DNA from 3 places in the Kribbella sp. NPDC043289 genome. Region 2 is predicted to be linked to each of the others. Evidence: riboswitches for the same ligand, from Rfam matches in the RefSeq annotation. Region 2 holds a riboswitch; each other region holds the start of a gene.
The links. A riboswitch is a leader RNA that binds a small molecule or an ion and turns the genes downstream of it on or off. The one in region 2 is predicted to bind ZMP and ZTP.
Positions count from the first base shown of each region.

Region 1 (10,014 bases), on a different contig from region 2:
CGGCGGAGAAGAACGGCGTACTCGCCGGGATGGGGATGACCGAGAAGCAGGGCGGCTCGGACGTCCGGGCGAACCTGACGACCGCGACGCCGACCGGTGCCGACGGCGAGTATCAGCTCAACGGGCACAAGTGGTTCTGCTCGGCGCCGCAGGTGGACGTCTTCCTGGTGCTCGCCCAGGCGCCTGAGGGGCTGAGCTGCTTCGTCGTACCGCGGGTTCTTGCCGACGGCAACCGGAACCCGTTCGCGCTGCAGCGGCTCAAGGACAAGCTCGGCAACCGGTCGAACGCGTCCAGCGAGGTCGAGCTTCACGGCACCGTCGGGTACCGCCTGGGTGACGAGGGTGCCGGTGTCCGGACGATCATCGAGATGGTCGCGGCGACCCGGCTGGACTGCGTACTCGGCTCGTCCGCGCTCCAGCGGCGGGCGCTCGTCGAGGCGATTTGGCACACGCAGCACCGGAGTGCGTTCGGTGGGTTGCTCGCCGACAAACCCGCGATGCAGAACGTGCTCGCGGACCTGGCGATCGAGAGCGAAGCAGCCACAGCGCTCGGCATGCGTCTCGCCGCGGCAGTCGATGCTTCTCTCGGCGGCGACGAGCAGGAGCGCGCCTTCCGGCGGATCGCGTTGCCGTTGGCGAAGTTCTGGGTGTGCAAGCGGACGCCGTTCATGGTGGCCGAGGCGCTCGAGTGCCTCGGCGGCAACGGGTACGTCGAGGAGTCGGGCCTCCCGCTGCTCTATCGGGAGTCGCCGCTCAACTCCATCTGGGAGGGTTCGGGCAACGTCAACGCGCTCGACGTACTGCGGGCGCTCCGCCGGCCCGAGTCGTTCGACGCCTGGCTGCTCGAGGTCGGCGCCGCGCAAGGAGCCGACGCGCGGCTGGACGCGGCGGTGAACGACGTGCTGCAAGCGCTTGCCGACCTCGAGAACGCCGAAGCCGGTGCACGTCGGCTGGCCGCCCAGATGGCGCTGTGCCTGCAGGCTTCGCTGCTGATCCGGCACTCGACACCCGCGGTCGCGGACGCGTTCGTCGCGGCGCGGCTGGCCAACGACTGGGGTGGTGTGTTCGGCACGTTGCCGCGGACGACGCCGTTCGAGCAGATCGTCACGCGCGCGATAGGGTGAACGCGTCGCGACTGGCGCGCTGAAGGTGGAGAACCACCGGGGAGCGAAACCCGTCGGCACCGTGCGCCTGGGTGCCTTCGACCCACTGCAAGCAGGAGAGACAACGATGCCTCAACCCACCGACAACACCGCGTCCTTCGACGCCGCCGCCGCGTCGGCAGCGTACAACAACGCGCTGCAGGTGATCGCCGCGGTCGAGCCGACCATCGCCGGCGCGATCCGGTCCGAGCTGGCCGACCAGCGCTCCTCGCTGAAGCTGATCGCGAGCGAGAACTACGCCTCCCCCGCCACCTTGCTGACGATGGGCAACTGGCTGTCGGACAAGTACGCCGAGGGCACCATCGGGCACCGCTTCTACGCGGGCTGCCAGAACGTCGACACCGTCGAGCAGACCGCCGCGGATCACGCGACGGCGCTGTTCGGCGCACCGCACGCGTACGTCCAGCCGCACTCCGGCATCGACGCGAACCTGGTCGCCTTCTGGGCGATCCTGGCGCAGCGGATCGAGTCCCCGGCGCTGGCCGAGGCGGGCGCGAAGCACGTCAACGACCTGACCGACGAGGACTGGACCAAGCTCCGCAAGGCGCTCGGCGACCAGAAGATGCTCGGTATGTCGCTGGACGCCGGCGGTCACCTCACGCACGGGTTCCGGCCGAACATCTCCGGCAAGATGTTCAACCAGCACTCGTACGGCACCGACCCGGAGACCGGTCTGCTCGACTACGACGCGGTCGCCGCGGCGGCGCGTGAGTTCAAGCCGCTGATCCTGATCGCCGGCTACTCGGCGTACCCGCGCAAGGTGAACTTCGCGAAGATGCGCGAGATCGCGGACGAGGTCGGCGCCACGCTGATGGTCGACATGGCGCACTTCGCCGGTCTGGTCGCGGGCAAGGTCTTCACCGACGACTTCGACCCGATCCCGCACGCGCACGTCACCACCACGACCACGCACAAGTCGCTGCGCGGCCCGCGCGGCGGCATGGTGCTCTGCCAGCCGGAGTACGCCGAGTCCGTCGACCGCGGCTGCCCGATGGTCCTCGGTGGTCCGCTCAGCCAGACGATGGCCGCGAAGGCGGTCGCGCTGGCCGAAGCGCGGCAGCCCGCGTTCCAGCAGTACGCGCAGGCGGTCGCCGACAACGCGGTCACGCTGGCCGAGGGGCTGATGAAGCGCGGCGTGAAGCTGGTGACCGACGGGACCGAGAACCACCTGGTGCTGCTGGACGTCTCGTCGTACGGCATCACCGGCCGGCAGGCCGAGTCGGCGCTGCTCGACGCGGGCATCGTGACCAACCGGAACGCCGTACCGCGGGACCCGAACGGCGCCTGGTACACCTCCGGCGTCCGGATCGGTACGCCGGCGCTCACCACCCGCGGGTTCGGCGGCGACGAGTTCGACCGGGTGGCCGAGCTGATCGTGGACGTGCTGTCCGCGACCACGCCGACCACCACGGCCGCCGGTGCTCCGTCGAAGGCGAAGTACGTGCTGGCCGACGGGGTCGCCGACAAGACCAAGGCCGCCTCGGCCGAGATGCTCGACAAGTTCCCGCTGTACCCGGGCCTCGAGCTCAACTGACCCTCAACTGATGACTGCCTGCCCGCTCTCGCTCTGCTGAGGGCGGGCAGCTCTCTTCGGCATCAGTACGGCGGCGAGAATCGCGCCGACGACTGCGATCCCGCCGGACACCCACATCGTGGTGTTCAAGCTGGTCATGAAGGCATCGCGTACGTCGTTCAGCAGCCCCGCGGAGCCAGTCTTGGTCGCGACTGCAAGCCCACCGCCGAGACTCTTCTGCACCGCATCAGCAGCCTGCGCCGGGAGTCCTGTGGTGTCGACGTTGGTGCGGTAGACCGAGTTCAGCACGGTCCCGAGGACGGCGACGCCGACCGTGCCACCGACCTGCCGGAAGGCCTGCAGCAGACCTGACCCGGTGCCGGCCCGCTCCGGGTCGAGGACGCCGAGCGCCGCGTTCATTGCCTGCGGCATCGAGCAGCCGAGGCCGAACCCGACCACCACGAACCAGATCGCCGTGTACCCGTACCCGGTGCCGAGATCGGTGAAGGCCCCGAGCACGAACCCGACCGCCATCACCACGAAGCCGGCCATCACGACCAACCGGGTCCCGACCCGCGCCTCCACCGGCTCGGCGAGCTTCGCACCGATCGTCATGCCACCGATGAACGGCAGCAGCTTCAGCCCGGTGTGCAACGCGTCCGACCCGTTGATGCCCTGGAAGTACTGCGGCATCGTGAACAGCAACCCGAAGATCGCGAACACCGACACTGTCAGCAGTACGGCGCCCCCGGTGAACACGCGCTCGTGGAACAACCGCAGCTCGATCAACGGCGCACTGTTCCGCCGCTGCCAGATCAGGAACCCGGCGATCAGGACGACGGCCAGCGCGAGGAACAGCAGCGTCACGCCACTCGTCCACGAGGTCTCACCGGCCTTCGTCACGCCGTACACGAGCGCGGCCAGTCCGGCACTGGACAGCAGGATCCCGAGCCAGTCGATCGCTGGCCGGTTCGCGCTCCGGCTCTCCGGGACGAGCACCGTCACCGCGAGCGCGGCTAGGAAGGCGATCGGGACGTTGATCACGAAGATCCACTGCCAGCCGGCGTGGTCGAGGAGCAATCCGCCGACGATCGGGCCGAGCGGCATACCGATGCTGTTGGCAACGACGAAGAAGCCGATCGCCTTCTTCCGGTCCACCTCGGTGCGGAACAGCACGGTAATCAGCGACAGCGCGACCGGGACGATCATGGCGGCGCCGATCCCGAGGAACGCCCGGGAGGCGATCAACGCCCCGGCCGAGTCGGACAGCGCGCAGGCGAGCGACGCGAGCCCGAACAGGCTGAGCGCGATCGCAATGATCTTCCGGCGGCCGAACCGGTCGCCGAGCAGACCGGCCGGCAGGAGCAGCGCGGCGAGCACGAGGTTGTAGCTGTTCGCCATCCACTGCAGCTGGCTGGTCGAGGCGTCCAGGTCCTGGGCGAGCGTCGGCAGCGCGACGTTCAGCACGGTGGTGTCGAGGCCGAGGACGAGGACGGCGAGACAGAGTGCGATGAGGACACCGAAGCGGCGGGCGCCGGTGAGCGTCGGCGTGGAGGTGTCGGTGGTCGTGGTCATGGGATGCAAAGTATCAGAAGTTTGTGATAGTTGCGATAAATCAAATTACTGTAAGCTTCAACCATGGCGTCCGCACCGAGTCCGGAAGAGATCAGTCAGTTCGTCGAGCGGTTCGCCGGGGTGCTGGCGAACAGCGGCGTACCGACGATGTCCGCGCGGGTGATGGGCGCGATGCTGGTCAGCCCGAACGGCACGATGACCGCCGCGGAACTCGCCGACCGGCTGAAGATCAGCCAGCCCGCCGTCTCGGGTGCGGTCCGCCAGCTGCTGCAGGTCTCGTTCATCTCGCGGGAGCGGCTGCCGGGGTCCCGCAAGGACCACTACCGGATCCGCGAGGACGTGTTCGCCGCGATCCTGGAGCGCCGCAACCAGGCGCTCAGCGAGTGGGAGTCGACCAGCCGCTCGGGCGCCGCGCTCTTCGGCGCGGACTCCGCCGTCGGCGTCCGGCTGACCGAGGCCGCCGACTTCTTCGCCTTCATCCACACCGACATGGACCTGATGATCAAGAACTGGCGCGCGGAGCATCCGGGGTGAATCGCCGCGCGGCGAAGCAACTCGCCGGTACGGCGTGGCTGAACAGCGACTACCGCATGGCGTGGGAGACCCGCATCATGCGCCGCCGCGTCCCGCTGTACCGCGCCGCCATCGCCGCGCTGCGTGCACTGAACACCGTCACCGGCGGCCCGAACCGCCCGTCGCTGAAGGTCACCCGCTGGGAGCGCGTCGCTCCGCACGACGGCACGTTCGTGATGGACAAGCTCGAGACGATGACCGGGCGCACCGACCACCCGATCACCTCCCGGGCCGAGCTACGCGCCCGGACGTCGTTCGCGGCCCGGCTAGCGCGCGATCTCCGCCGACGAGTGGCCGCAGATCATCGCCGAGTACGACCGGCGCCGGCGGGGCGAACCACCGCAGTACCACTATGTCGGCCACCGGCCGCTGAACACGGCGTCGCACGCGCTGATGGACGAGGCCTGGGTACGCGGCGAGCTACCGACCGATCCGTACCGGGCGTGGAACGTGCTGAAACTCGAGGACGACGGGGCGCTCTACAGCGAGTTCTTCACCCACGGCAACGCACGCGGGTACGCCGGCGGCGAGACGAACCCCGGTTTTCAGCGGGGCCGGATCATGTTCGACGTCAACTGGCGGCAGACCGCGACGCTGACCCGCGAGCGGCAGATCCTCCGGCGCAGCCGCATCCTGCGGGCCAAGGAGCTCGTCAGACTCGCTCGCATCGAGCTCACGGAACTGTTCCGGCCGCCTCGGGAGACCGGCCCATCCGCAATCGCGGCAGCGCAGGACGTCTACACGCCAGAGGTCGTGGCGGCCGTCGCCGACTTCGTGAAGCCCGAGCCGCTCCGCTCCCCCACCGCCCGCGGCGAGACGACACCGAACCTGACCCGCGCGGCCGCCATCGACGTCGCGAACACCGTCGCCAGGGCGCTCCCGCCCACGGTCAACGGCCGGGCGGCAGCAGCTCTGCCTGAAGCCGACGGGCAACTTCCAGCGCAACCTCGTCCGCCCCATGCGGAGCAACAACCTGGGCACCCACCGGCAGTCCGTCCGACAGACCGGCCGGCACACTCACCGCGGGATGACCGGTCACGTTGAATGCCCAGCACGGATCACCGGTGACGATGCTCGCCTCGTGCTGGTCGTAGCCGTGGGCAACAGTCAACGTGGTCGGTGTGACCAATGCGTCGACCTCCGCGAACAGATCGGCCAGCGCCGTGTTGTTGTGATCGCGCACTTCCCGGGCCCGACGCGCCGCGGCAGCCTCCGCGCCGCGCCCATTGTCCAACCCCGACAACACCGGCCACGCCTCGTCCGTCGGCGCCAGCTCCAGCGGTACGTCGACCAACTCGACGTCAGCCAGCGCCAACCGATCCCGAACCACCCGGTCGACACCGGGATCGGCCGGACACGACCCGAGCGTCGAGTGATACGCAACGCGCAGTACCGCAGCTGATCGCGCCGGAACCGGCCAGTGCGCCAGAGCGGTCGGGTCGAGGCGGTGCGGGCCGCTGGCAATGCTGGTCGCGAGGACGACGTCGTCGAGATCCGCGCCGATCAGCCCCGCCGTCGTCAAGCCGCCGAGCCCGCGTCCACCCGGCCGCGGGATCCGGCCGTACGTCCCCTTGAACCCGACGATCCCGCAGAACGACGCCGGGATCCGCAGCGACCCGCCACTGTCCCCACCCGTCGCCAGCGGTACGACGCCGGCCGCCACGGCCGCCGCTCCGCCTGCCGTCGAGCCACCAGGTGAGCGCGTCACGTCCCACGGGTTGCGGGTGTAGTCACGCCCGTTCCACCCGAACGTCTGCGAGATCGCACCAGGACGGGCCCGCGTCGACCGGCCGATCGGAATCGCCCCGGCCGCGATCAACCGAGTCAGGACCGGCGCGTCTGGCGGCGTCCGTGACTTGATCAGGAACGGCACCCCGGCCAACGGCCCGGTCGGCTCCAACCGCTCCGCCGCCGCTCGGGCACCGTCAGCATCCAGTTCGTCCAGGAAATGCAGCACCGGATCCAGCCGCCGAGCAGCATCCAACGCCGCCTCCACCACCTCGACGGCGCTCACACTCCCCGACCGCACCCGCCCCGCAGTCCCCCGAGCCGTCATCCAGCCGCCCTCCCCGGCAGCTCGACAGGACGTATACGTGTACTACACGCCGATCGCGGGCCATCGCACGCCTGACGGCCCGCCAGACCTTCCGGCAGTGGACGTATACGTACTGTCGAGCTGCCGGGCATCGGCGTTGTCATCCCGCGACGAGGGTGTAGGCGAAGGCGAGGCGGCGGTCCAGCCAGTCGGACCTGATGGTGATGAGGGTCGTGCCTTCGGAATACATGGCGATCTCTTTTCCGGAGCGCCACTCGAGCGTGCGGACCCTTGCCGGTTGGTCGCCGCCCTCGTCGCCTACACCTGTCAGCCCGTCGACTATGCCGACAATGAGCCGACTCACTGCCTTCGCTGCGAGGCGGGCCGGCGTACCGCTGAGCCAATCGGTCCGGCCGACCAGCGCCGCATGGCCGGGTTGCTCGATGCGCCAATTGGGTCGGAGCAGTGGGCGGGACGACGGCAGGCGCTCGATCGTGCCGACGGTCTCTGCGTGGGCGTCCGCCACCGTCCAGTGATTCTCGCCCGACGGGGACACCGAGCAGAGCAGTTCGTTCAGCTCGGCGTCGAGGTACAGCGAGCGGTCCCTACCGACGTACGCGCACGGCCTGAAGACCCGGTCGTCCCGGGGGCCCTCGGGAATCCGGATCGCGTTCGGGCCCCACTCGATGCGGTTGCGGGTACGGGTCGCCGGCCGTTCGACGTTTCCGAGAGTGAATTCACCGACGTTCTCCCAACCGGCCACCCGACCGAGCTTAGGCGACCAGCGGGTTCTCACTCGTGGGGAACGAGGGTGTCGAGATGCATCGCCAGGATCGCTCGAAGTCGATCGGGGGTTGCGACCTCGGGCCGGGTCGCGGCATGGACGGCCAGGCCGTCGAGCACGGCGTGAAGCCGGTCCGCCTCCCACTGGACATCGACCTGGTCGCCGGCGATCGCGGTCACCCAGCGGCGGCAGCCGGCGCGCAGCGCGTCGTGGCTCCGCTGGGCACACTCGCGCAGTTCCGGGTCGACCAGTGCGCGCGCGGTGAACGCCAGCCAGACGGCATTCTCCTTCTGGCGTTCCTCGTCGAGCGGCAGGAGTTCGACGAGGAACCGCTCCGCGGTCGCGCGTGGATCACCGCCCGGATCGAGCGCATCGAGGCGCCGCTCGATGCGCTCGACCACCTGATTCATCGCGAAGACCAGCAGTTCGGCCTGCGTACTGAACAGGTGGCGTAACGAGCCGTTGGACAGCCCGGCCTCGCGAGCAACGTTGCGGACCGACGCGTGCTCGAGTCCGTCGCGAAGGATCACCTGCCAGGCCGCCTCCGCGAGGTACTGACGTCGTTCCACGGCATCGACGATCTTCGGCATGGCTTTTTATAGCACAACTGTGCTAGCTTGTGGCCGCCTAGTACAGCTGTACTAACAAGGAGCCTCATGCCCGTTGCGACTGCCCCCTTGCGCCCGTGGTCAACGCTTGGCGGCCTCGCCCGCCGGCGCAGCGTCCGGATCACTACGGCGGTCTGGCTTGCCGCCAATCTCGCCGTTGTGGTCGTCGCGGGCGAGTCGCTGCCGTTCGGCTGGCCGGACGTGCCGGGTTCGACGGTCGACCACGTGCTGAACACCAACGTCGGGATGCTGACGATCTTCGGCTTGATGGCGGTGACCTGCCTGCTGACCAGACACCGCGTCCGGCCGGACCTCGCCGCCAGGGCACCGGACCTGGCGACCACGCGCCGGGAGACGGTCCTGTTGCTGGCGTACGGCGCAACGGCTCTGGTTCTCGGGTACGGCGTCGCTCGGTTGTTCGGCTGGCATCCATTCGGGCTGCACCTGGCCGGCTCGATCTTCGGCACCCACGACCATGTCACGCCGGCCGAGGCGATCAGCTGGGCGAGCTACAACGTCGTGATCTACGCAGTACTGCCGCTGGCGTACTTTCGCCGCAAGTACTCGGCGGAGCAGTTGAACCTCGTGTCCGGCGACCGGCGTGGCGACGCCCGGGTGATCGTCGTCGTGCTGCTCATCGAGTCGGCTCTTCAGTTCGCCACCTTGACGACGGCTTTCGGGCGACTCACCACCGGGCAGTACGTCGTCGGGCTGCCCCTCACCTTCGTGCTCTACCTGGCCGGGGGCCGTCCTGCCGGCGATGGTGTTCGTCTACTGCATCCTGGTGCCGCGGTTCCTGAAGCTGACCGGTTCGACCGCCGCGACCGTCATTCTCGGCGGCGTCACGTACACCGTCCTGCATCTGTGGGACGCGTGGACGGTGCTGACCTCGCCCGTCAACTGGCTGTTGTCGATCATCTTCTTGTTCTTCACCTATTTCGGCCCGGGAATGATGAAGACGGTGCTGACCGTGCGCACCGGAAACGCCTGGACGCACGTCTGGGCCTATCACGCCGTTGCGCCGCACACCATCATCGATACGCCACATGTCGTGGAGATCTTCCGGGTGAAGTGATCACACCCGGCGGCACTATATCGAAACCGACCAAGGAGACAATCACCATGCGCAAGATCATCGTTTCGACCTACGCGACCCTCGACGGCTACATCGACAATCCGCACGAATGGTCGTTGCAATACTCCGACGAGCAGTCCCAGCAGGCCGCTTTCACTCTCACCCTCGCTGCGGACGCCCTGCTGCTGGGCCGGGTCACCTACGACGGCATGGCCGCCGCCTGGCCGAACATGGGCGGCAACCCGTACGCCGATCACGTCAACGCCCTCACCAAGTACGTGGTCGCCTCCGAGCCCGTCGACACCACCAGATGGAAGCCCACTGTCGTCATCCCGGGCTCCGATCTGGTCACCGAGATCACCAAGCTCAAGGATCAGGACGGCGGCGACATCCTCATCTGGGGTACCGGCCGGCTGACCGACGCCCTCGCCGAGGCCGGGCTGCTCGACGAGTACCGGATCTGGCTCTGCCCCGTGATCAAGGGCGACGGCGAGCGGCTCTTCCGGCCGGAGAGCGCCGCCACACTGAAACTGACCGATTCCACCACTTTCGATTCCGGCATGGTGGTCCTGACCTACAGCCCTGTTGCCCAGCACTGATCGGTGACCGGAAGGAAGAGCATGCAGAACGACGTGACCAGCTATATCGACAACGGGCTCCCCTGGCAGATAACGGTGTGCGAGAAACT
Region 1 covers NZ_JBWKCB010000001.1:1,953,931-1,963,944, forward strand. The annotation lists gene AC0662_RS09250 (acyl-CoA dehydrogenase family protein) at 1-1,124, shown strand, start outside; ZMP/ZTP riboswitch at 1,122-1,204, shown strand; gene AC0662_RS09255 (glycine hydroxymethyltransferase) at 1,231-2,697, shown strand; gene AC0662_RS09260 (DHA2 family efflux MFS transporter permease subunit) at 2,701-4,251, opposite strand; gene AC0662_RS09265 (GbsR/MarR family transcriptional regulator) at 4,315-4,785, shown strand; gene AC0662_RS09270 (hypothetical protein) at 4,835-5,008, opposite strand; gene AC0662_RS09275 (hypothetical protein) at 5,562-5,711, opposite strand; gene AC0662_RS09280 (amidase) at 5,714-6,880, opposite strand; gene AC0662_RS09285 (hypothetical protein) at 7,020-7,622, opposite strand; gene AC0662_RS09290 (TetR/AcrR family transcriptional regulator) at 7,652-8,233, opposite strand; gene AC0662_RS09295 (dihydrofolate reductase family protein) at 8,477-9,925, shown strand; gene AC0662_RS09300 (DUF1801 domain-containing protein) at 9,947-10,014, shown strand, end outside.
Region 1: another riboswitch for ZMP and ZTP. It lies ahead of AC0662_RS09255 (glycine hydroxymethyltransferase); the one in region 2 lies ahead of AC0662_RS34140 (5-aminoimidazole-4-carboxamide ribonucleotide transformylase).

Region 2 (10,014 bases):
AGGTCGACGACTCACTTGCGGACCGGACGGTGCTGATTCTCGGGTACGGCGCGATCGGCGAGGCGCTCGAGCGGCGGCTGAGCGGTTTCGAGTGCGAGGTGATCCGGGTCGCGCGGCGCGCGCGGGACGGCGTACACCCGATCTCGGAGCTGCCGGAGTTGTTGCCGCGCGCGGACGTCGTGGTGCTGCTGACCCCGGCGACTCCGGAGACCAAGCGGATGGTGGACGCGAGTTTCCTGGCCCGGTTGAAGGACGGTGCGCTGCTGGTGAATGTCGCGCGCGGTGTCGTGGTGGACACCGACGCGTTGCTGGCCGAGCTCGGGACCCGCCGGATCAGCGCCGCGCTGGACGTCACGGATCCTGAGCCGTTGCCCACCGGACACCCGCTGTGGTCTGCTCCGAACGTACTGATCAATCCGCACCGGGGCGGTGCCTCGACGGCGTTCGCGCCGCGGGTGGCCCGGCTGGTGCGCGCGCAGCTGCAGCGCTACGCGTCCGGGGAGCCGTTGATCAATGTGGTGGCGGGGCCGCCACGGTAGGAGGAGGGACGACGATGTCCGAGGCCGTGCTGCTGATCGGGACCAAGAAGGGGCTCTGGATCGGCCGGAGCGACGCGGGCCGCCGCGAGTGGCGGCTCGACGGTCCGGTGCCGGAGTTCGAGATGCAGAGTGTGTACGCCGTGGGCGTCGACACCCGCGGCGACCGGCCGCGCCTGTTCGTCGGCGGCACCAGTGAGCACTGGGGTCCGGCGGTCTTCCACTCCGATGACGTCGGCGCGACCTGGGCCGAGCCGCCGGAGGGCTCGATCGGGTTCCCCGCCGACGCCGGCGCGTCGCTCGAGCGGGTCTGGCAGATCCAGCCCGCGCCGGCCGCTCAGCCCGGTGTCGTGTACGCCGGGACGCAGCCGTCGGCGTTGTGGAAGTCGACCGACGGGGGAGTGACGTTCGAGCTCGTCCGCGGGCTCTGGGACCACCCGCACCGGTCCGAGTGGGGAGCCGGGTTCGGCGGCCAGGCCGTGCACACGGTCCTGCCGCACCCGACCGATCCGGAGCGGATGAGTGTCGCGATGTCGACCGGCGGCGTGTACCGGACCGCGGACGGCGGCCGGACGTGGGAGCCGGCGAACCAGGGCATCCAGGCGAAGTTCTTCCCCGACCCGTATCCGGAGTTCGGCCAGTGCGTCCACAAGCTGGCCGCGCATCCCGACGTACCGGAGCGGATGTTCGCGCAGAACCACCACGGGGTGTACCGGTCGGACGACGGTGGCGCGATCTGGAAGTCGATCGCGGACGGCCTGCCGTCGGACTTCGGGTTCCCGATCGTCGTGCACCCGCACGAGCCGGAGACCGTGTACGTGTTCCCGCTGGTCGCGGACGCGAACCGGATCCCGACCGAGGCGAAGTGCCGGGTCTACCGCTCGCGTGACGCCGGGTCCACCTGGGAGCCGCTGTCCGCCGGGCTGCCCGCCGTGTCCTACGTGCCGGTCCTCCGCGACGCGATGACCACCGACACCGCGGACCCAGCCGGCGTGTACGTCGGGACGCGGGACGGCTGTGTCTACGCGAGCGCCGACGCCGGCGACAGCTGGGTCGAGGTCGCGCGGCATCTTCCCGACGTACTGACAGTGCGGGCCGCGGTGCTGGGATGATCGCTGTCCGGCTGCCCACGGTCCTGCGGCCGTTCGCCGGCGGGGTCGACTGCGTGCAGGTCGAGGTCGACGGTGCACCGACCGTCGGCGCGGTGTTCAGCGCACTCGAGGCCGCGCACCCGGCGCTCCGCCGGCGCCTCACCGACGAGCAGGGCGCGGTCCGCCGGCACGTGAACATCTACCTCGGCAACGACAACATCCGCGACCTCTCCGGCCTCCACACCCCGCTGTCCGAAGGGGACGAGCTCCTGATACTCCCGAGCGTCGCCGGCGGATAACCCGTAGCGTCGGTCGGCATGAGCACCGTCCTCCTGCTGACCGGCCCGTCGGGTTCGGGCAAGACGACCATCGCCCGGCTCGTCGCCACCGACGCGCCGCGGCCGACGATGCACCTGACCACCGACGAGTACTACCGCGGCATCCGCACCGGCTTCATCGCGCCGTACCTGCCGGGATCCCAGCGGCAGAACGAGGTCGTGGTCGACGCGATCGTCGCGACGGTCGCGGTCTATGCCCGCGGCGGCTACGACGTGGTGGTCGACGGGATCATCGGGCCGTGGTTCCTGCAGCCGTTCCGGGACGCGGCCGCGGCCGGCGGCTGGACGATGTCGTACGTCGTTCTGCGCGCGGACCTCGGGACGACGCTGCAGCGTGGGCAGGCCCGGCCCGAGCCCGAGCTGACCGACGCTGACGCGCTGACCGGTTTGCACGGCGCGTTCGCGCATCTTGGCGCTCTGGAGCGACATGCGCTCGACACGACGCGGCTCGGCGTACCGGAGACTGCTGCGGAGGTTCGGGAAGCCGTTGCTTCGGGCTCCCATCGGCTGAGCGCCAGCGGCTGAGGACACGCTGTCACCATCCGCGGCGGGGGGTTGTGGGCCCGGACCGGGCAGACCTACATTCGCCGGTGGGGGCCGACGGCTGGGCCGTCACCTGGGGGGTGCCCGGGGGAGGGGCGCCCTATGCACGCATTTCTGCACCGGCTCGGTCGCGGCGCGGCACATTTCCACTGGTTCGTGATCGCCGGCTGGGTGGTGATCGTCGTCGGGCTGTTCGTGCTCAAGTCGGCGTTCGGCGGCACCTATGTCAACAACTACACGGTTCCCGGCAGTCAGTCATCCGCTGGTTTGAACATCCTGAACAAGGACTTCACCACCGCCGGCGGGTACTCGGGCTCGATCGTGTTCCATGCGAAGACCGGCACTGTCGCCCAGCAGTCGGCCGCGGTCCAGCAGTCGATGACGGCGTTCGGCAAGCTGCCCGACGTCGTCAGCGCGGTGGATCCGCTCGCGACCTCGCAGACGGCGTACATCTCCAAGGACGGCACGATCGTCAACGCCCCAGTCTCGTTCTCGGTGGTCCCGGCGTCCCTCGACAAGACGTACGTCGACAAGATGGACGCGGCCGTCCAACCGGCCCGCGCGGCCGGGCTCCAGGTCGAGTACGGCGGTGGCGCCGGCCAGATCGGGAAGCAGGCCAACGACCTCCCGTCGGAGGCGATCGGTCTGGGGCTTGCATTGGTGCTGCTGTTCCTGATGTTCCGCTCGATCGTCGCGTCCGCGCTCCCGCTGGTGTCGGCGGTGTTCAGCGTTGGCGGCGGGTTGGCGATCCTCGGTCTGCTCGCGGCGGCCAAGGAGTTCCCGACATCTGCCCCGACTGTCGCGACCCTGCTCGGTCTGGGCGTCGCGATCGACTACGGGCTCTTCCTGGTGTCCCGCCATCGTGAGCAACTCGACGACGGGATGGACGTCGAGGAGTCGGTGGGTCGCGCGGAGTCGACGTCCGGCGCGGCCATCCTGGTCGCCGGCGGGACGGTCGTGATCGCGATCCTCGGGCTGTACGTGTCCGGCGTACCGTTCGTGGGCGCGCTCGGGCTGTCGGCGGCGATCGTCGTTGCCGTGACGGTGCTGGCCGCGCTCACCCTGATCCCGGCGATGCTCGGACTCTCGAAGCTGCTGATCCTGAACCGCAAGGACCGCAAGCACCTCGCCGAAGAACGCGACGTCGAGGACGAACTGCCGGACGAGGCCGCGATCGCCGAACACCGCGCGGAGGAACAGGAACGCCGCGATGCCAAGCACGAGCAGAGCGCGTTCGCCCGCTGGGGCCGCCGGGTCAGCGCCCGGCCGTGGCCGTACGGCATCGCCGCCACGCTCGTCCTGCTGGTGCTGGCGATCCCGCTGTTCTCGATGAACCTCGGCCAGCTCGACGCCGGCACCGATCCCGCCCAGGACTCCAGCCGGAAGGCATACGACCTGGTCGCGCAAGGATTCGGTCCGGGCGCCAACGGTCCGCTGACGGTCGTCGTCCAGCTGCAGTCGGTGAGCCCGAGCGACCGGCAGTCGGTGCTCAACGGGCTCGCGTCGACGCTGCAGAAGGAGGCGGGCGTCGCGGCCGTCCAGACGCCGAGTACGAACAGCGCGGGGACGACCGCGATCATCAACGTCATCCCGACCACGTCGCCGTCTGCGGCCGCGACCCAGGACCTGGTGAACCGGATCCGCGACGACGTATTGCCGAGCCAGAAGGAACCGACGTACGTCGTCGGCACCACGGCCGGGTACGTCGACTTCACCGAGAAGGTCGGCAGCCGGATGATCTGGCTGATCGGCGCGGTGGTGCTACTCGCGTTCCTGCTGCTCACGGTCGCGTTCCGCTCGCTGCTGATCGGGGTGAAGGCGGCGATCCTCAACCTGTTGTCGGTAGGAGCCGCGTACGGCGTGATCGTCGCGGTCTTCCAGTGGGGCTGGGGATCCTCGCTGGTCGGGATCGACGAGAAGGTCCCGATCCCGTCGTTCGTGCCGATGCTGATGTTCGCGATCGTCTTCGGGCTGTCGATGGACTACGAGGTGTTCCTACTGTCCCGGGTGCACGAGGCGTGGATCGCGACCAAGGACAGCCACCGCGCGGTGGCGATCGGGATCGGCGCGACCGCGCGGGTGATCACCACCGCGGCCGCGATCATGGTCGTGGTCTTCCTGAGCTTCGTGCTGGACGACGACCCGACGGTGAAGATGCTGGCGGTCGGTATGGCCGTGGCCGTACTGATCGACGCCAGCATCGTCCGGATGATCCTGGTCCCGTCGGTGATGACGCTGCTCGGCCCGCGCGCCTGGTGGCTGCCGCGCTGGCTTGACCGCATCGTCCCCGACATCCAGCTCGAAGGCGGCGAACCACCGGCACCTCCAGCACGGCAGAAGGTCGGCTCCGCTTCCTGAAGCAGTGCCTGAGATCAGTGCCGGAACAGGCGTACGCCGGTCGCGGACCACCGGATCCCGCGCTCGGCGCACGCGGCCGCGACCTCGTCGGACCGGATCGACCCACCAGGCTCGGCGATGTGCGTGACGCCGTACCGATGCGCCTCGTCGACGTTGTCGCTGAACGGCAGGGCGCCGTCGGACACCATCGTCACGCCGGTGAGTGGTTCGTCGGACTGGCGTGACCACCAGAGCGCGGCCTTCTCACCGGCCAGCCGCGTGCAGTCCACGCGCGACTGCTGACCGGCGCCGATACCGATCGCCATCGCGTCCTTCACCATCACCACGGTGTTCGATTGGGTGTACCGGGCAACGATCATCCCGAGCACGGCGTCGTCCGGCAGATCACTCGGCAGCGGCAGCTCATCGCGCTCCTGCGTCAGCCGCACGCCGAAGATCTCCCGTACTTCCTCAGCCGGTGGCTCGAACTCCGCGTCGACCTCCAGCACCAGATAGGTCCCGCGCTTCTTCGCCGCCAGGATCTCGAGCACGCCCTCGTCGTACCCGGGCGCGATGATCCCGTCCGACACGACCCGCTTCAGCACACCGGCCAGCTCCAGGTCGACCGGGTGCGAGACCGCCACGAAGTCGCCGTACGACGACTTCGGATCGGCGTCCCGAGCTCTCCCGTACGCCTCCGCGACGCTCGCGCCGAGCGCCGCGCCAGCTGGAGAGACGTGCTTGTACGACGCCGCCGCGGGCCTCCCGAACTGTCGCGCGGCCTCCCGCACCAGCTGCCAGCCGGTCAGGGCGTCGAGGATGTTGATGTACGACGGTTCGCCGGACAGCACCGTGAACGGCGGGTGCTCCAGGGTGGCCGCTTGATGAGGGTTCATGCCGTACCGCAGACGCATCGGGACCTCCGAGTCGATCGGAGGCGCCCAGGCGGACGACGCCTTGTGTACTTCGCTCCCCGGTGGTGACCCACCCTCGCCAGTCGCGGTACCGCCAGCCTACTTCGTGGCGCGGACGACCAGCAGCCGCGAGTCCTCGGCGAGCGACTCGCCGTGCCATCCACCGTCGATGGTCACGTCGGCGAAACCAGCGGTCCGGAGATCGGCCAGCAGTTCGTCGGTCGACCGGAAGTACAGGACGTTGCGATAGACCGCGTCGTGCCCGTCCGGGAACACGTTGTGCGCGTCGAACACCACGCGCCCGTCGGCGATCTCGATCAGCTCGAGCCACTCCTTCAAATGCCCGACCGCGGTGTCGCGTTCGCCGTACGTCGCCTCGCTCGTCCACTGCTCCCACGCACGCGCCGCCGGGTTGCGCGACTCGAACGCGAACATCCCACCGGGACGCAACGCGGCGGCGATCGCGTTCACCGACGCCTCGTGTTCCGCGACGTGCATCATCGTGTTGCCGGCGCTCACCACGAGATCGACATCGCCCGTCGGCTGCACCGCGTGATGGTCCCCGTGCACCCAGGTGACGCCGTCGGCGCCTGCTTGCCGGCGCGCATACCCGAGCATCGTCGTACTCGGGTCGATGCCGATCACCACCCTCCCCGGCGCGACCAGCGAGCGCGTCAGCAGGCCGGTCCCGCAGCCGAAGTCCAGCACCTTGCGGGTCCCGTCCGCGAGCGCCTGGTAGTAGGCGTGGTCCTCGCCGGCCGGGTTGTCCAGGTCGTACAGATGCACCAGTTGTTCGTCGCCGTACGGATCGATGGTCACGCCCTGCATGCTAGGGAGCCACTGCACGGTGGACCAATCGAATATGGGAGCCGGTGCGGGGGACGAGCGCCGCACCGGCTCGATCAGGGGTTTCTAGGTGGCGGAGACCCAGCCGTAGATGTCGGCGGGGCGGCCGGCGTCGGCGGCGTGCTTCGGGTCGAAGGGGCCGTGTTTGCTGACCTGGTTGTTCGAGTTGCCCTCGACCGTGGTGATCTTCCCGTCGGTGCCGACGGCAACGACCACGCCGGTGTGGACGCTGGTGTCGGTGTTGTCGGGGCCCGTGCCGTAGAGGACGATGTCGCCGGGCTTCAGGCCGGTGGAGCCGTCGTGGGTGCGGCCCTTGCCCTGGCCCCAGGTGTAGATGTCACCGGTGAAGCCGTAGTTGGGGATGTCGATGCCGGCCTGCCGCCAGGTCCAGGTGGCGAAGTGCGCGCACCAGGACTCGCAGGGACCGTACGGGTTGCAGTTGCTGCCGGGCGGCGTTTCCTGCTGGCCGATTTCGCCGTTGGCCGCGTTCACGATCGTCGTCCGGGTGTCGGCCGCGGACGCCGTCAGCGAGAACGAGCCGAACAGTGCGATCAGCACGGACGCCACGAGCAGTCGTATCGAGAGGCGCATGTGTCACTCCGATCTGGAGAGGGGGCGGTAAAAACCTTGCGGTCTCACCAGATCAGTATGTGACTAACCAACTTCACAGAGCCATCACAGCGTCATTAAGTTACCGACTCGCCATTCCTAAGACAGGTGTCTCAGGAAATGAGACACCGTCGCGCTGAACTTGACCCGGTCGCGGTGTGTCGGCGAATGTTGCCACATGCGATCGATTCTCCTCGTACTTGTGCGGCGCGCCGACTGACGCGACCACTGAGTCGAGCGCGCCCCTTCAGCCAACCCGGCGGAAGGGGTTTTTTGTTGCCAATGCGACTATCCGCGACCCGGAAGCGCAGCGACAACGGCCACAAGCGAGGATGGATCGGTCGCGAAAAGCCAAACAGCCACAGCGTGACAGGACTAGGGAAGGCACTCATGAGTGAGCAGCTGACCGGGGCACAGGCTCTGATCCGTGCACTGGAACATGCCGGAGTCGACACCGTCTTCGGCATCCCGGGTGGCGCGATCCTCCCGGCGTACGACCCGATGCTCGACTCGACCCAGATCCGCCACATCCTGGTACGTCACGAGCAGGGCGCCGGTCACGCCGCCCAGGGGTACGCCGCCGCGTCGGGCAAGGTCGGCGTGTGTATGGCGACCTCCGGACCGGGCGCGACCAACCTGGTGACGCCGATCGCCGACGCGTACATGGACTCGGTGCCGATGGTCGCCATCACCGGTCAGGTGGCCGGTGCCGCGATCGGCACGGACGCCTTCCAGGAGGCGGACATCCGCGGCATCACGATGCCGATCACCAAGCACAACTTCCTGGTGACCGACCCGAACGACATCGCCACCACGATCGCCGAGGCGTTCCACATCGCCTCCACCGGCCGGCCAGGCCCGGTGCTGGTCGACGTGACCAAGGACGCGATGCAGACCCAGGGCGTCGACTTCCAGTGGCCGACCGAGCTCGCGCTGCCCGGCTACCGGCCGGTGACCCGTCCGCACCCCAAGCAGGTGCGTGAGGCGGCCCGGCTGATCGCCGCGGCCGAGAAGCCGGTGCTGTACGTCGGCGGCGGCGTGATCCGTGCCCAGGCCAGCGCCGAGCTGAAGGAGCTCGCCGAGCTGCTCGGGATCCCCGTGGTCACCACGCTGATGGCCCGCGGCGCGCTGCCGGACACCCACGAGCTGCACTTCGGGATGCCCGGTATGCACGGCTCGGTGTCCGCGGTCGGCGCACTGCAGCGCTCCGATCTGCTGATCACGCTGGGCGCCCGGTTCGACGACCGGGTGACCGGCAAGCTCGACTCGTTCGCGCCCGATGCGAAGGTCATCCACGCCGACATCGACCCGGCCGAGATCGGCAAGAACCGCGCCGCCGACGTGCCGATCGTGGGTGACTGCAAGGAGGTCATCACCGACCTGCTGGCCGCGCTGCGCGCCGAGATCGCGAGCGCCGGCCGCACCCCGTCGTACGAGGCCTGGCGCAAGCAGCTCGAGGGCGTGCGCGCCCGGTACCCGCTCGGGTACGACGAGCCGGAGGACGGCACGCTGTCGCCGCAGCACGTGATCCAGCGGATCGGTGAGATCGCCGGCCCGGACGCCGTGTACACCGCGGGCGTCGGCCAGCACCAGATGTGGTCCGCGCACTTCCTGCCGTTCGAGAAGCCCGGTCACTGGCTGAACTCCGGCGGCCTCGGCACCATGGGGTACGCCGTGCCGGCCGCGATGGGCGCCAAGGTCGCGCGGCCGGACAAGACCGTGTGGGCGATCGACGGCGACGGCTGCTTCCAGATGACCAACCAGGAGCTCGTCACCTGCGCGCTGGAAGGCATCCCGATCAAGGTCGCGGTGATCAACAACCAGTCGCTGGGCATGGTCCGGCAGTGGCAGACGCTGTTCTACGACAAGCGTTACTCCAACACCGACCTGCACTCGGCCCGGATCCCGGACTTCGCCAAGCTGGCCGAGGCGATGGGCGGTGTCGGGCTGCGCTGCTCCGACAAGGACTCGATCGACGCCACCATCGAGAAGGCGATGGCGGTCACCGACGCGCCGGTCGTCGTCGACTTCGTCGTGCACCGCGACGCGATGGTGTGGCCGATGGTCGCCGCCGGCGTCAGCAACGACGAGATCCAGATCGCCCGCGACATGGCCCCGACGTGGGAAGGCGAGGAACTCTGATGACGAAGCACACGCTGTCGATCCTGGTCGAGAACAAGCACGGTGTGCTGGCCCGGGTGGCCGCACTGATCTCGCGCCGCGGGTTCAACATCGACTCGCTCGCGGTCGGTCCGACCGAGCACCCCGAGGTGTCCCGGATGACCATCGCGGTCAGCGTGGACGAGCAGCCACTGGAGCAGATCACCAAGCAGCTCAACAAGCTGGTGAACGTGATCAAGATCGTCGAGCTCGAGCCCACGCAGACGGTTCAGCGCGAACTGCTGCTGGTGAAGGTGAAGGCGGACACCCTGACCCGCGGGCAGGTGCTGGAGACCGTCCAGCTGTTCCGTGCGAAGGTGGTCGACGTGGCACCCGACGCGATCACGATCGAGGCGACCGGTAATCCCGAGAAGCTCGAGGCCATGCTCCGGGTGCTGGAACCCTTCGGCGTCCGCGAGCTGGTGCAGTCCGGCATGGTGGCGATCGGCCGGGGCAGCCGCTCCATCTCCGACCGCACGCTGCGGCCGGTCGCGGTGCCGCCGCCGCACGTCCAGTCGGGGCCTCCGACGGTGCAGGCGCGACCCGCCGACCGTGCGCCGCACCCTGCCCCTCCGCACCACCCGGTGCCGGGGCCGCCCCCGGGCCGCACCGCCGCCGCCGTACCGAATCAACACTAAGG
Region 2 covers NZ_JBWKCB010000007.1:205,605-215,618, reverse strand. The annotation lists gene AC0662_RS34165 (2-hydroxyacid dehydrogenase) at 1-539, shown strand, start outside; gene AC0662_RS34160 (WD40/YVTN/BNR-like repeat-containing protein) at 554-1,648, shown strand; gene AC0662_RS34155 (ubiquitin-like small modifier protein 1) at 1,645-1,926, shown strand; gene AC0662_RS34150 (AAA family ATPase) at 1,945-2,490, shown strand; gene AC0662_RS34145 (MMPL family transporter) at 2,611-4,866, shown strand; gene AC0662_RS34140 (5-aminoimidazole-4-carboxamide ribonucleotide transformylase) at 4,881-5,759, opposite strand; ZMP/ZTP riboswitch at 5,778-5,854, opposite strand; gene AC0662_RS34135 (class I SAM-dependent methyltransferase) at 5,859-6,578, opposite strand; gene AC0662_RS34130 (CHAP domain-containing protein) at 6,672-7,196, opposite strand; gene AC0662_RS34125 (acetolactate synthase large subunit) at 7,605-9,356, shown strand; gene ilvN (acetolactate synthase small subunit) at 9,356-10,012, shown strand.

Region 3 (10,014 bases), on a different contig from region 2:
CAGGCCCGCAAGTACGTCGAGGACAGGTACGGCGACGACGCGGACCGGCAGACGAAGGACGTGCTGCACCGATGGGAGCAGATCCTCGACCAGCTCGCCACCGACCCGATGAAGTTGTCGGACCAGCTGGACTGGGTCGCGAAGTACAAACTGCTGCAGTCCTACCGGGACCGCGACGGCCTGGAGTGGGACGACCCGAAGCTGCACCTCGTCGACCTGCAGTACGCCGACCTGCGCCCGGACAAGGGCCTGTATTACAAGTTGGTGAAGTCCGGCCGGATGCAGCGCGTCGTCACCGACGAGGAGATCCGGATGGCCGTCGCGCACCCGCCGACCGACACCCGGGCCTACTTCCGCGGCCGCTGCATGCAGCAGTACGCGCCGCAGGTCGCGGCCGCCTCCTGGGACTCGGTGATCTTCGATCTGCCCGGGAAGGAATCGCTCCAGCGGATCCCGACGCTGGACCCGCTGCGGGGCACGAAAGCGCACGTCGGGGCACTTCTTGACCAATGCGACACCGCGAGTGACCTGGTTCGCACCATTACTGGGGGCGGCGCCGGGTAGGGTCGCTAGTGAAGGCCGATTTGGGCGGCCTTCCCAGCGGTTCTAGGAGGTGGCCATGGCGAAGGACGGCGGTCAGCAGCACAAGCAGCCGAAGCGTTCCTCGACCGAGGAAGAGGTCGAGCAGGTCGAGACGTCCGAAGACGTCGCCGAGCGCAAGGAACGGCTCGACGAGGACGTGGACTCGATCCTGGACGAGATCGACGAGGTCCTCGAGGAGAACGCCGAGGAGTTCGTTCGCGGATTCGTTCAAAAGGGTGGGGAGTGAACCGCTCGATGACATTCGATGCCTCCGGCCGGTTGCCGGAAGCCTTCCTGACCCCAGGGGGCTCGTCGTTCATGGACTTCCTGGCCGGGCACGCGCCCGACCTGTTGCCCGGACGGCGGTCCCCGGGGGCGGGTGACCTGTCCAGTCAGGTCCCGCACGGGACGACGATCGTCGCCGCGACCTTCCCGGGTGGCGTGGTGATGGCCGGCGACCGGCGGGCCACGATGGGCAACATCATCGCCCAGCGTGACATCGAGAAGGTGTTCCCGGCCGACGAGTACTCGGCGGTCGCCTTCGCCGGCTCGGCCGGTTTCGGGATCGAGATGGTCCGGCTGTTCCAGGTCGAACTGGAGCACTACGAGAAGCTCGAGGGCGCCACCCTGAGCCTCGACGGCAAGTCCAACCGGCTGAGCGCGCTGATCCGGGGCAACCTGGCGATGGCGATGCAGGGTCTGGCCGTGGTGCCGCTGTTCGCGGGCTACGACGCCGACCTGAAGGGCGGGCGGATCTTCTCGTACGACGCCACCGGCGGTCGCTACGAGGAGCACCACTTCCACAGTGTCGGCTCGGGTTCGCTGTTCGCCCGCGGCGCGCTGAAGAAGCTGTACCGCGAGGACCTGTCCGAGATCGACTGCGTGACGGTGACGATCCAGTCCCTGATCGACGCGGCCGACGACGACTCGGCGACCGGTGGCCCGGACATGCTCCGGCGGATCTTCCCGGTGGTCGGCGTGGTCACCGCGGACGGCTACCGGCGACTGCCGGAGGACGAGGTCGCGGGGCTCGTCGACGCGGCCTGGAGCCAGCGGCACCTGCGGCCAGACGGTCCGGCCGCGGCGTCCCTGACCTGACGCTGTCTTGTCCCCCCGACCGAACTGACAGAGGATTCGATGAGCGTTCCCTTCTACGTCTCGCCCGAGCAGCTGATGCGGGACCGGGCGGATTTCGCCCGGAAAGGCATCGCCAAGGGCCGCAGCGCGATCGCGCTGCAATATGCCGACGGCATCCTGTTCGTCGCGGAGAACCGCTCGCCCGCCCTGCACAAGGTGGCCGAGATCTACGACCGGATGGCCTTCGCGGCCGTCGGCCGGTACAACGAGTTCGAGAACCTGCGGATCGCCGGCGTGCGGCTGGCCGACATGCGTGGGTACTCCTACGACCGGCGGGACGTCACCGGCCGGGCGCTGGCCAACGCGTACGCGCAGACCCTCGGCGCGATCTTCTCCTCTGGCGGTGAGAAGCCGCTCGAGGTCGAGATCCTGGTCGCCGAGGTCGGCTCCTCGACGGCCGAGGACCAGATCTACCGGCTCACCTACGACGGCTCGATCGCGGACGTCCGCGGGTACGCCGTGATGGGTGGTCCGGCCGACCAGGTCGCGGAGTACATCGGCGAGCACTACACCGACGGCATCTCGCTGGCCGGCGCGCTCCGGCTCGCGGTGGACGCGCTCGGCCACGACGGCACCGAGGTCCGGGCGCTGACCCCGGACCAGCTCGAGGTCGCCGTCCTGGACCGGAGCAGGTCCCAGGTGCGGAAGTTCAAGCGAATGACCGAGGAGACCCTCGAGCGGATTCTGTCCGAGTCCCGGCCGGCTGAGGACGCGGCCGGCTCCACGGACTCGGAGGACGGCGAGTCCGCCAAGGCCGAGGACACCACGTCGGCTGAGGGGGACGACACCCCGGTCGCGCCGCCGTCGGACGACGTACCGGTGGCTCCGCCGGACAACTCCGACGACGACCGTCCGCTGTGACGGATCAGCACGAGAACTCAGCCGTCACGGACACCGTGGCGGCTGAGTTGTCTCGGCCCGCCGACCCGGCGCCGTGGGAGTTGCTGGGGGAAGAGAAGGGCTTCCAGCGCTTCCTGAGCGTGCGCCTGCGCACGTACCGGATGCCGGACGGTCGCGAGGTCGAGTGGGACGTGCTCGGTCCGGAGGCCGGGGTGGCGTCCGGGGTGACCGTGCTGCCGCTGACGCCGGACGGGCGGATCGTCACGATCCGGATGTTCCGCGCCGGCCCGGACAGCGTCGTCACCAACCTGCCCGGTGGCCTGGTGGAGCCCGGGGAGGAAGTGGCCGTCGCCGGTGCCCGAGAGCTCGAGGAGGAGACCGGGTACACCTGCGAGACGCTCGACGTGGTCGGCTGGCAGTGGTCCGGTGCGTCGTCGACGTTCCGCAAGTACGTCGCGATCGCGCGCGGTTGCCGTCCCGACGGGAAGCAGCAGCTGGACGAAGCGGAGGACTGCGTGCCGGTCGAGCTGTCCGTGGACGCGTTCCGTGCCGAATTGCGGATGCCCGGTGCCATGACCGGAATCGATGCCGCCTATCTCGCGTTGGACCACGCAGGACTTCTCTGAAAGGGACCTTGATATGAGCGACTGGAACGCGAACGTCATCGCGGAGTTCCGGGAGAACGAAGGCAGGGTCGGCGGGCCGTTCGAGGGCGCCCCGATGGTCCTGCTGCACCACCGTGGCCGCAAGAGCGGCGAGGAGTACATCGCCCCGACGATGTACCTGCAGAACGAGACCGACCCGAACGTCGTCTACGTGTTCGCGAGCAAGGGCGGAGCCCCCACGAACCCGGACTGGTACCGCAACCTGATCGCCGCCGGCGACGGCACCGTCGAGATCGGGACCGAGACGTTCGACGTGAAGGTCAGTGAAGTGACCGGCGAGGAGCGCGACCGCATCTACGCCGAGCAGGCGCGCCGCTACCCGGGCTTCGCCGACTACGAGCGGCGTACCGCTGGTGTCCGCACCATTCCGGTGCTGGAGCTCAGCCGCGCGGCGTGACGGCCGACCGGGTCGGTATCCTGAGGGCGGACCGCGACTGGCGCTGAGGTGGACGACCACCGGGGAACGGTCTGCCATCCGGCTTCGCCGCGCGCCTGGGCACTTGTGAACTGACGCCCAGAGGAGTGCGCACAGATGACTGCTGACCTGATGATCGGGACCGACCTGGCGGCCGAGATGGTGGCCAAGGCGGCCGAGCGGGCCCACGCGTTGCAGGAGCGGACCGGTGTGCAGCCGTGTCTCGCGACCGTCCTGGTGGGAGACGATCCCGCGTCGGCGACGTACGTGCGGATGAAGCAGAACCGGTCGAAGAAGGCAGGGATCGCGTCCCGGAGCATCGTGCTGCCGGCCGAGACCACCACCGACGAGCTGGTCGCCGAGATCGCGAAGCTCTCCGCGGACACGGCGGTGCACGGGATCCTGCTGCAGCACCCGGTGCCCGCGCAGATCGACGAGCGGGCCGCGTTCGAGGCGATCGATCCGGGCAAGGACGTCGACGGCGTGACGATGCGGTCGTTCGCCGCGATGGCGTTCGGCGACCCGGGATTCCGGTCCGCGACCCCCGGCGGGATCATGCGGTTGCTCGAGGCGTACGACGTACCGCTCGAAGGGGCGCATGCGGTGGTGATCGGTCGCAGCCCGATCCTCGGGAAGCCGGCCGGGATGTTGCTGCTGGCATCGAACGCCACGGTGACCTACGCGCACTCCCGGACCCGCGACCTGCCGGAACTGGTGCGGACCGCCGATGTGCTGATCGCCGCGGTCGGGAAGCCGAACTTCGTCCGTGGTGACTGGCTGAAGCCGGGCGCCGTCGTGGTCGACGCCGGCTACAACGAGGGCAATGTCGGCGACGTGCATTTCGAGGTAGCGGCGCAGGTGGCCCGGCTGATCACACCGGTTCCAGGCGGTGTCGGACCGATGACGATCGCGCTGCTGCTGGAGCAGACGGTCGACGCCGCTGAGACGGCTGTCCGCGCTTTGACTACATTGGCCTAAGGTTTGGGGCAGACGACCAAGGAGGCGAGACGTGGCGGTACGGGCGATCCGGGGTGCCACCCAACTGGACGTGGACGAGCGTGAGCATCTGCTCGAGCGGTCCGCGGAGCTGGTGAAGGCGGTCCTGGAGGCGAACGATCTGGAGAACGAGGATCTGATCAGCATCCTGTTCACCGTCACGTCGGACCTGCGGTCGGAGTTTCCCGCCGTCGCGGGGCGGCAGATCGGGCTGACCGACGTACCGCTGATGTGCATGCAGGAGATCCCGGTCCCGCACGCGCTACCGCGGGTGGTCCGGCTGATGCTGCACACCGAGACCCCGCGGTCGCGAGACAAGATCCAGCACGTCTACCTCCACGGCGCGGTCGCTCTCCGTCCAGACCTGACCGGCGCCCAGTGAGTGAGCTCCGCGGCCCGGTCCGCGTCGTCGGCACCGGGCTGATCGGTACGTCGATCGGTCTCGCGCTCGCGCGGCTCGGGGTGGTCGTGGAGCTCGTCGACGGGAACGCGGACAACGCGCTGATGGCCGAGCGGATCGGGGCCGGCTCGCGACGGGTCGACATCGAGCCGCAGCTGGTCGTGGTCGCCGTGCCGCCGGATCACGTCGGTGCGGTGATCGCCGAGCAGCTCGTGCAGACCGAACGGTCGGGCGCGGTCGTCACCGATGCGGCCAGCGTGAAGTCCAAGCCGCTCGCCGACGCTCGCCGCCTGACCGGCGACCTCAGCCGGTACGTCGGCAGTCACCCGATGGCCGGCTCCGAACGGAACGGTCCGCTGGCCGGACGTGCTGACCTGTTCGACGGCGCGACCTGGGCGATCACGCCGCACGACACCAGCGACCCCGAAGCGGTCGACCTCGTCCGGCGACTGGCCGAAGCAGCCGGCGCCCGGACCGTCGAGATGTCCGTCGAGGACCACGACCTCGGTGTCGCCCGGGTGTCGCATCTGCCGCACCTGATGTCCGCACTCGCCGCCGGCACCCTCGCGAACGCGCCGTCGTCGCACCTGGAGCTGTCCGGCCAGGGCGTCCGCGACGTCACCCGGATCGCGGCCGGCGACCCGGCGCTGTGGACCCAGATCGTGTCCGCGAACTCGACCGCGCTCAGCGGCCTGCTGGAACAGATCCGCGGCGAGCTCGACCGGCTTCTCGTTGCTCTCGGCAAGGAAGAGGCGGGCGACGAACTGACCGCCATCCTCGGCCAGGGCGTGTCCGGCGCGGTCCGCGTCCCGGGCAAGCACGGTACGCCGCACATCGACCTGGTGACCGTCCTGGTCACGATCCCCGACCGCCCCGGCCAGCTGGCCCGGCTGTTCGCGGACGCGGCCGAGTCCGGCGCCAACGTCGAGGACCTGCGGATCGACCACAGCCCGGGCCGTCCCGTCGGTGAGGTCGAACTGGCGGTCAAGCCCGCCTCCGTGGACCAGCTCGTCGACGTCCTCACCGAGCGTGGCTGGGTGGTCCACCGCTAAGTTTGTCCCCTCGCGACGGTAATCTTCGGGGCATGATCATCGCTGTTGACGGGCCGAGCGGCTCCGGTAAATCGAGCACCGCCCGCGGAGTAGCCACCCGTCTCGGACTCCGGTTCCTGGACACCGGAGCGACGTACCGTGCGGTGACGTGGTCTGCCGTCGAGCGCGGGCTGGATCTGGACGACACGGCAGCGGTCGCGCGGCGCGCCCGGGAGCTGCGGCTGGAGATCAGCACCGACCCGGGTCACCAGTTCGTGATCGCCGACGGAATTGACGTCACGGCCGCGATCCGGGAGCCCCGGATCAGCGAGGTGGTCTCGAAGATCGCCACCAACCTGGACGTCCGCAAGGAGCTGATCCAGCGGCAGCGGGCGATCATCGACGACGCGCAGCCGAGCGGCGGGATCGTCGTCGAGGGCCGCGACATCGCCACGGTGGTCGCGACCGACGCCGAGCTGAAGGTGCTGCTGACCGCCGACCAGGAGGCCCGGATGGCCCGCCGCGGCGCCGAGTTGGCGGCCGGCTCCGTGACCGCGGAGGAGCTCCGCGACCAGATCGTCCGGCGCGACGCCGACGATTCGACGGTGTCCGAGTTCCAGATCGCCTCCGACGGCGCGGTCACCATCGACTCGACGTACATGACCCTGGAAGAGGTCGTCGACGTGATCAGCCGACTGGCTAAGGAGGCCGAGACAGTTCCGCGGGGCCGGGAGTCATGACGGCCGAGATCGGCCGAGACAAGGATCTGCACAAGGATCTTCCCCGGACGGACGATCTGTCCCCGCAGCCGTACCGGCTGGCGCTGTCGCTGCGGAAGCTGGCCAAGGTGTACTTCCTGCGCAAGTACGACCTGACCGTCCACCACGAGGAGCGGTTCCCGCTCACCGGCCCGCTGCTGATGGCGCCGAACCACCTGAGTCTGCTGGACGCCCCGCTGCTCGGCGCGGTCGCGCCGCGGATGCTGCACCAGCTCGGCAAGATCGAGGTGTTCGGGGGATTCCAGGGCACGTTCCTGCGCCGGGTCGGTCAGATCCCGGTCGACCGGTCGTCGTACGACATGCTCGCGGTCCGGCGCTCGCTGCAGGTGCTCCGCGACGGGCGGGTGCTGAACATCTACCCGGAAGGCACCCGCGGACCGGGGGACTTCAGCCGGATCAAGGTCGGGATCGCGTACCTGGCGATGGTCACCGGCGCGCCGATCCTGCCGGTGGCGCTGATGGGAACACGGTTGCCGGGCGCCGGTGTGGAGGGCCATCCACCGTCCGGGAGCCGGATCGACGTGGTGTACGGCGAGGCTTTCGCCGTCGACCGCGTACCCTTTCCCAGGAGACATTCCGACGTACAAGCGGTCGCCGACCACATTGGCGACGTTCTGCGCGCCCATGTGAGGGCGGCCGTGGAATCTACCGGCCACCCGCTTCCGGGCTGGCGAGACCAGAGGGACCCTGATGACTGACCTGCCCATCGAACTACCGACGCACGACCGCGAGGACTCCGGGCCGTTGCCCGTGCTCGCGATCGTCGGCCGGCCGAACGTGGGGAAGTCCACGCTGGTCAACCGGATCATCGGCCGCCGTGAGGCGGTCGTCGAGGACACCCCGGGCGTCACCCGGGACCGCGTCTCCTACGACGCGAACTGGGCCGGCCGTGAGTTCACCGTCGTCGACACCGGCGGCTGGGACCCGGACGCGGTCGGGATGGCCGCGCTGGTCGCCGCCCAGGCCGAGGTCGCGATCAACGCCGCCGACGCGGTGCTGTTCGTGGTCGACGCCGTGGTCGGTATCACCGACGCCGACGAGGCCGTCGTCCGGGTACTGCGGAAGTCGGGCAAGCCGGTGGTGCTCGCGGCGAACAAGGTTGACGACCAGCGCATCGAGTCCGAAGCGATGAACCTGTGGAGTCTCGGGATCGGCGAACCGTTCCCGGTCTCCGCGATGCACGGCCGCGGCACCGGCGACATGCTGGACGCCGTCCTCGAGGCGTTGCCGGAGGCCCCGGCCGAGCGCGACGGTGAGATCGGCGGACCGCGCCGGGTCGCGATCGTCGGCAAGCCGAACGTCGGGAAGTCCTCGCTTTTGAACAAGGTGGCCAAGGAGGACCGGGTCGTCGTCAGCGACGTCGCCGGCACCACGGTCGACCCGGTCGACGAGCTGATCACGCTCGGCGGCCATGAGTGGCGCTTCATCGACACCGCCGGCATCCGCCGCAAGGTGAAGAACTCCCAGGGCCACGAGTATTACGCCTCGCTCCGGACCAACGCCGCGATCGAGCGCGCCGAGGTCGTGGTCGTCGTCATCGACTCCTCGCAGTCGATCACCGAGCAGGACCTGCGGATCATGAACGCGGTCGAGGAAGCCGGCAAGGCGCTGGTGATCGCGTACAACAAGTGGGACCTGATGGACGACGAGCGGCGCTACTACCTGGAGCGGGAGATCGACCGCGACCTGGTGCAGTTCCGCTGGGCACCGCGGGTGAACATCAGCGCGCTCACCGGCTGGCACATGGAGAAGCTGGTGCCGGGCATCGAGGCGGCGCTTGAGGGCTGGCAGACCCGCGTCCCGACCGGACAGCTGAACGCGTTCCTCGGCCGCCTCGTCGCCGCGCACCCGCACCCGGTGCGCTCCGGCAAGCAGCCGAAGATCCTGTTCGGCACCCAGGCCACCACGATGCCGCCGACCTTCGCGATCTTCACCTCCGGCCAGATCGAGCCGTCGTACCAGCGCTTCATCGAGCGCCGCCTCCGCGAGGACTTCGGCTTCGTCGGCAGCCCCGTCCACGTCTCAATCCGAGCCCGCCAAAAGAACAAGAAACGCTGACGGGACCCTGGTCAGAGCAGCTCTCCAGATGGGGTATGGTTTACCCCGGTTCGTTCTTCGGAGCGAGCTGGCGGGCTGTGGCCTAGTTTGGTTAGGGCGCGTGTCTGGGGGACACGAGATCCCGAGTTCAAATCTCGGCAGCCCGACCGCCATGAGGGGCACCGATTCTGTCGGTGCTCCTCATTACGTTTGCCCTCATGGAGAACACCGAGAACCGACGTAGCTGGACCGATGCTCAATTGTCCGAGGCGGTCGAGAGCAGCCCGTCGTGGAGAGCCGTTGCTCGTGCACTCGGGCTGAAAAACACCTCCACCGGATCGATCAGGCGGCACGCAGCGCGGCTCGCATTGGACACGTCACACTTCACGGGCCAGCGTCGCTGGTCTGATCAGCAACTGCGCGAGGCCGTGGCGGGCGCAAGCTGCTGGGCGGACGTGATCGTCAGCCTCGGTATCGTCGACAACGGAGCAGAGCGGGTCCGGATCAAGGGTCACGCCGTCCGGCTGGGTCTGGACTGCACGCATCTGAAGTCACCACTGGCGCAGCCAACACCGATCGAGGTCTTCGACGAGCCGGTCCGGCCCGAGATGCTCCGCTTTTCGGCAGCTCCGCTGGCGATGGCCTGGTTCACCTTGCGGGGATGTGCCGTTGCGCTGCCGATCGAGCCTCAGGAATACGACCTGCTCGTAACCACGCCAGATGGCGTTCAACGCGTGCAGGTCAAGTCCTGTGCAGCCCGGACCAGGCGCGGCTACTGGAACGTCGGCATCGGGCGGCGTCCGTACGTGCTGGACAAGTCCGCGAGCAAGATGCCCTACGACCCCGACTCGATCGACCTGTTCTTCATCGTTCTCGGCGACGGCAGCATCTACGTCATTCCCAGCCCGGTCCTCGCCGGTCGGGTGAGCATTTCGGCGGAGAGCTACACGCCGTACCGCGTGGGTGATGCGTCGAGTTTGTTGGGTGGGGCACCAGCTGCTGCTGATGCCCCGTGGCGTGCGTCAGCGTACGCCCGCGAGTTCGTCGGTTCGCGGTTCCTTGTCGATCCGAAGGGTTTCGCCTTCGATGTCTACTCGGGGAGTCAGGCGGTCTAGCCACTTCGGGAACCACC
Region 3 covers NZ_JBWKCB010000001.1:1,165,302-1,175,315, forward strand. The annotation lists gene dop (depupylase/deamidase Dop) at 1-564, shown strand, start outside; gene AC0662_RS05470 (ubiquitin-like protein Pup) at 620-829, shown strand; gene prcB (proteasome subunit beta) at 838-1,680, shown strand; gene prcA (proteasome subunit alpha) at 1,720-2,580, shown strand; gene AC0662_RS05485 (NUDIX hydrolase) at 2,577-3,185, shown strand; gene AC0662_RS05490 (nitroreductase family deazaflavin-dependent oxidoreductase) at 3,199-3,621, shown strand; ZMP/ZTP riboswitch at 3,645-3,729, shown strand; gene AC0662_RS05495 (bifunctional 5,10-methylenetetrahydrofolate dehydrogenase/5,10-methenyltetrahydrofolate cyclohydrolase) at 3,757-4,617, shown strand; gene aroH (chorismate mutase) at 4,649-5,017, shown strand; gene AC0662_RS05505 (prephenate dehydrogenase) at 5,014-6,087, shown strand; gene cmk ((d)CMP kinase) at 6,120-6,806, shown strand; gene AC0662_RS05515 (lysophospholipid acyltransferase family protein) at 6,803-7,543, shown strand; gene der (ribosome biogenesis GTPase Der) at 7,536-8,903, shown strand; tRNA gene AC0662_RS05525 (tRNA-Pro) at 8,975-9,049, shown strand; gene AC0662_RS05530 (group I intron-associated PD-(D/E)XK endonuclease) at 9,101-9,997, shown strand; gene AC0662_RS05535 (MMPL family transporter) at 9,905-10,014, opposite strand, start outside.
Region 3: another riboswitch for ZMP and ZTP. It lies ahead of AC0662_RS05495 (bifunctional 5,10-methylenetetrahydrofolate dehydrogenase/5,10-methenyltetrahydrofolate cyclohydrolase); the one in region 2 lies ahead of AC0662_RS34140 (5-aminoimidazole-4-carboxamide ribonucleotide transformylase).